DNA from 2 places in the Solibacillus sp. FSL R5-0449 genome. Region 1 is predicted to be linked to the other one. Evidence: a T-box and tRNA genes for the amino acid it is inferred to sense, from the RefSeq annotation. Region 1 holds a T-box; the other holds one or more tRNA genes.
What was found. The T-box of region 1 lies ahead of tyrS (tyrosine--tRNA ligase). A T-box ahead of a tRNA ligase gene usually reads a tRNA of that ligase, here a tRNA-Tyr.

Region 1 (2,477 bases):
CTATCCTATACCTTCTTTATGAAACAGGAAACTCCTTTTAAAAAAACGTCTTGGAAAACTGCTGCCTTCCAAGACGTTTTATTTTAATTAAGCAAATTTAACCATATGGTATTTTTTCTTACCGCGACGGATAATGGCAAAAGCATCTTCCAAACGGTCTTTCGAATCGATTACATAGTCAAGATCCGTAATTTTTTCACCGTTCACACTAATTGCACCGTTAGTTACATCTTCACGTGCTTGGCGTTTGGATGAAGAAATCCCTGCTTCTACGATTAATTCCACGATATTTTTATCCTCTTTTGCCACTTCTACAGAAGGAACACCAGAGAAGGCTACTTTCATTTCTTCTACTGATAATGCTTTTAAATCACCAGAGAATAATGCTTTTGTAATACGCTCTGCTGCTTCCAGACCTGCTTCACCATGAATCAGACGTGTCATTTCTTCAGCCAACGCTTTTTGAGCTTTACGTAAATGCGGCTCTTCTTCCACACTTACTGCAAGACCTTCAATCTCTTCACGTGTCAGGAATGTGAAGATTTTCAGGTATTTCACGACATCGGCATCCGCTGTATTGATCCAGAACTGGTAGAACTCGTATGGAGATGTTTTTGCAGCGTCCAGCCATACAGCACCACCCGCTGTTTTACCGAATTTCGTACCATCCGCTTTTGTTACAAGCGGAATTGTAATACCGAACGCCTTCGCATTTTCATCATGTGTTTTACGAATCATTTCCAGGCCAGTTGTAATGTTGCCCCACTGATCCGAACCGCCTACTTGAATTCGAACATTGTGATGATCATACAAGTGGTTGAAGTCGATACCTTGGATTAATGTGTAGGCAAATTCAGTGAATGAAATACCTGAGTCGAGTCGTGATGCAACTGTATCTTTATTTAAAATGTAGTTAACATTGATCAGTTTCCCGTAATCACGAAGGAAATCGATTAATGACATCGGACCAACCCAGTCATTGTTGTTTACAAGAACAGCACTGTTTGCCGCATCCGATGAAAAGTCGAATAAGCGCTCCATTTGCTTTTTTAGACCTTGCACATTTTTTTCGATCTGATCCATTGTCTGTAACTGACGCTCTTCTGAACGGCCAGATGGATCTCCTACAGTTCCTGTAGCTCCGCCAACTAATAAAATCGGTGTATGGCCTGCTTTTTGGAAGCGGCGTAATGTAAGCAATGGCACAATATGTCCGATATGCATCGAGTCTGCTGTCGGGTCAACACCTACGTATAGGGAAACCTTTTCCTCATTTAATAGCTTTTCCATACCTTCCGCGTCTGTTTGCTGGTATAACAGTCCGCGCCATTCCAAGTCTTGCAGTAATTCATTTGTCATTTGTTTTCTCTCCTTTTACATGATGCGTCATTTACTTGTAAGGAAACGAAAAACGTCCCTACACGCAAATGCATGCAGGGACGTCAAAATATTATTTAACGCGGTACCACCCGGCTTGAAGAAATTTCAGTCTTTCTTCCACTTTAAGCGTCTATAACGTGACGATCCGTTCAGGCTCCAAGTACGTAATTCATAAATGCGCTATGTCTAGCTTTCACCAACCGCTAGCTCTCTATGCAGGGAACACATTTATTACTGCAAACTCTTCGTTGCCTGAAATTTATATTTTCTATTCTACCTAGAAAATAGTTGATGTCAATATTTATATTCGTTTATATCTCAAATATGCTATAATAAACAAGATTTTAGGAGGTCGATGATGTGAGAGAATGGCTCGAAAAATTGAATAAAAAAATCGAAATCCTTGCTTCTTCAGAACGAATGCGCTATGTCCGGATCGGAAGCGGTGTATTCTGGAATTTAATATTGCTGGCGATTATTTTTACAGCCGCGACACTATTGTTTGTCGGAGCTGTAGGCGCAGGTTACTTCGCATCATTAACAAAGGATGAACCTTTGCGATCAAAAGATGAAATGCGCGAGCAAATTTTCAGTTATGAAGAAACAAGTGAACTTTATTTTGCGAACGATATTTACATAGGAAAGATCCGAACAGATTTGGACCGTCGTGAAACATCGCTTGCCAATATATCCCCATCCTTAATAAATGCTGTTCTTGCAACAGAGGATGAATATTTCCGCGAGCATACAGGTATTGTACCGAAAGCTGTAATCCGCGGTTTACTGCAAGATGTATCCAACTCATCTACACAGACAGGTGGATCTACACTTACACAGCAATTAATCAAAAACCAAATATTAACGAATGAAGTTTCATATGAACGTAAAGCAAAGGAAATTTTACTTGCGTATCGTCTGGAACATTTTATGACAAAAGAAGAAATACTTGAAGCGTATTTAAATATTATCCCGTATGGCCGAAACTCTTCGGGACGTAATATTGCCGGTATTGAGACGGCAGCGCAAGGTATTTTCGGTGTATCTGCATCTAAATTAAATTTACCGCAAGCGGCCTATATTGCCGGTATCCCTCAGGC
Region 2 (2,477 bases), 920 kb from region 1:
GCTTCTATTCGGTTCGATAAGCGTGGAGTCGGTGAGAATACGGCATTAGTTAAAAAAGAAGAAGATTTAACGTTTGAAGTCTATGTAGAGGATGTTAAATCTATTGTAGATTACGCTAAAAAGGATGACCGATTTAATGAAATTCATTTATTAGGTCACAGTGAGGGTGCATTAATAATGACCATTGCTGCCCAGCAAAATGATGTAGCTTCTCTCATTTCGGTAGCAGGTATTGGTAGACCTGCTGATGAAGTTTTAATGGAGCAGTTATCAGCAAGCTTACCTCAGAACTTATTGTCGGAATCAGAAAAAATACTGCAGCAATTAAAAGCGGGTAATGAGATGAAAACAGTGTCTCCACAGCTCCAATCATTATTTAGACCATCTGTTCAACCATATATGATTTCATGGCTTAAATACGATCCCCAGCATGAAATTAGTAATGTTAACGTTCCGATAATCATCCTTCAAGGTAAAAAAGATATTCAAGTAACCGAAGAAGATGCGGAAAACTTACATGCAGCAAATAATGATGCGACAATACACTATTTCGATAAGATGAATCATGTGTTAAAGGATGTAGAAGGTGACCGAGAACAAAATCTTGCGAGCTATTACAATCCTGATTTACCGCTAACAAAGGGATTAATCGAAGAAATGACCGATTTTATAAAACAGTAAAATAGAAAGAAGTATTCATTATAAGTGGCTCTTCCCAGGGAGGAAGGGCCTAATAAATAAAATGTTCAAATTATTTCAAAAAACTACTTGTATAAATTTAAAACGTTGCTATAATAATAAATGTACGAAAGATGGCTTGTACATCAATGTATAATAGTAGCGTTCCGAAGTAGCTCAGTTGGTAGAGCATCCGGCTGTTAACCGGCAGGTCGCAGGTTCGAGTCCTGCCTTCGGAGCCATTTTTTTTGCCTTTTTACTATTAAAAATAAATAATAAAACTTTTTTAAAAAAGTTTTTAAAAAAGGCTTGCACTAGATAAAAAATGATGATATTATAAATCTTGTCTTAAAGAGAACATCTTATAAAACGGCCCGTTGGTCAAGTGGTTAAGACACCGCCCTTTCACGGCGGTAACACGGGTTCGAATCCCGTACGGGTCACCATTTAAGGCTTCATAAAAAAATAAAGCAGTAACACTTGTTATGTATGGAGGATTAGCTCAGCTGGGAGAGCACCTGCCTTACAAGCAGGGGGTCGGCGGTTCGAGCCCGTCATCCTCCACCATTCAACTTTAACAGTGTTGCATCATTTGTCGGAGGGGTAGCGAAGTGGCTAAACGCGGCGGACTGTAAATCCGCTCCTTAGGGTTCGGCGGTTCGAATCCGTCCCCCTCCACCATCTATAAAATGTTTGGGGTATAGCCAAGCGGTAAGGCAACGGATTTTGATTCCGTCATGCCCTGGTTCGAATCCAGGTACCCCAGCCATTTTTTTTATTTTTTATGAGCCATTAGCTCAGTTGGTAGAGCATCTGACTTTTAATCAGAGGGTCGAAGGTTCGAGTCCTTCATGGCTCACTTTTATTTTATAAACTTAGAAGTGTACTTAAATATCAAATAACAATCCTTTACTTAATTATAAGTAAAGGATTTTTTGCGTTTATAGAGGGAAAATCGTTTAGTTACTCGAAATTCTATAGAAGGGTGAGCGGAGAATAGAATAGATTAGAACAGAAAAGAAAGAACAAATGACAACATGATAGGGGATGCAGAAATGATGAATCAGAAAATTTCAATCGTAGGGGTACCATGTGATTATGGGCAACAACGCCGTGGAGTAGATATGGGTCCGAGTGCCATCAGATATGCCGGTGTGCAGCAGCGTTTGGCCGATCTTGGCTATGAAGTTGAAGATGAAGGGAATATTCAAGTTATAGAGGGGGATGCAGCTGCAACGAAAGATGAAAAGCTGCTTAATCTGGATGAGGTAATCAAGGTAAATACAGCACTTGCCGAAAAAGTATATAACGTTGTAAAAAAGGATTACATACCGCTTGTATTGGGGGGCGATCATAGTATTGCAATTGGTACATTGGCTGGCCTATCGATGAAATATAAAAATCTGGGTGTCATCTGGTTTGATGCACATGCAGATTTAAATACACCGGAAACAACGCCTTCAGGAAATATTCATGGGATGCCATTAGCAACAAGTATCGGGCTAGGACATGAAAGGCTAACTTCGATTTTACATGCTGAACCTAAAATTAAAGCAGAAAACATTGTTATAATTGGCGGACGTTCTATCGATGAAGGGGAACGGGAGCTAATTAAAACACGAGGGATTAAAATATATACAATGCATGAAATCGATCGTCTAGGAATGACATATGTAATGGAAGAAACACTGAAACATTTTAAGCAGTTGAAAATTGATGGTCTTCATTTATCGCTTGATTTGGATGCGTTAGATCCTTTATATACTCCTGGTGTAGGGACACCTGTAGCAGGGGGAATT

Region 2: it encodes a tRNA-Tyr, which carries the amino acid that the T-box ahead of tyrS (tyrosine--tRNA ligase) is inferred to sense. The anticodon was not compared.

Annotation. Positions count from the first base shown of each region.
Region 1 covers NZ_CP150239.1:2,480,655-2,483,131, forward strand. The annotation lists gene tyrS (tyrosine--tRNA ligase) at 88-1,359, opposite strand; T-box leader at 1,433-1,638, opposite strand; gene MKY27_RS12350 (transglycosylase domain-containing protein) at 1,741-2,477, shown strand, end outside.
Region 2 covers NZ_CP150239.1:3,400,498-3,402,974, reverse strand. The annotation lists gene MKY27_RS17040 (alpha/beta fold hydrolase) at 1-681, shown strand, start outside; tRNA gene MKY27_RS17035 (tRNA-Asn) at 845-920, shown strand; tRNA gene MKY27_RS17030 (tRNA-Glu) at 1,050-1,124, shown strand; tRNA gene MKY27_RS17025 (tRNA-Val) at 1,170-1,245, shown strand; tRNA gene MKY27_RS17020 (tRNA-Tyr) at 1,276-1,359, shown strand; tRNA gene MKY27_RS17015 (tRNA-Gln) at 1,373-1,447, shown strand; tRNA gene MKY27_RS17010 (tRNA-Lys) at 1,465-1,537, shown strand; gene rocF (arginase) at 1,734-2,477, shown strand, end outside.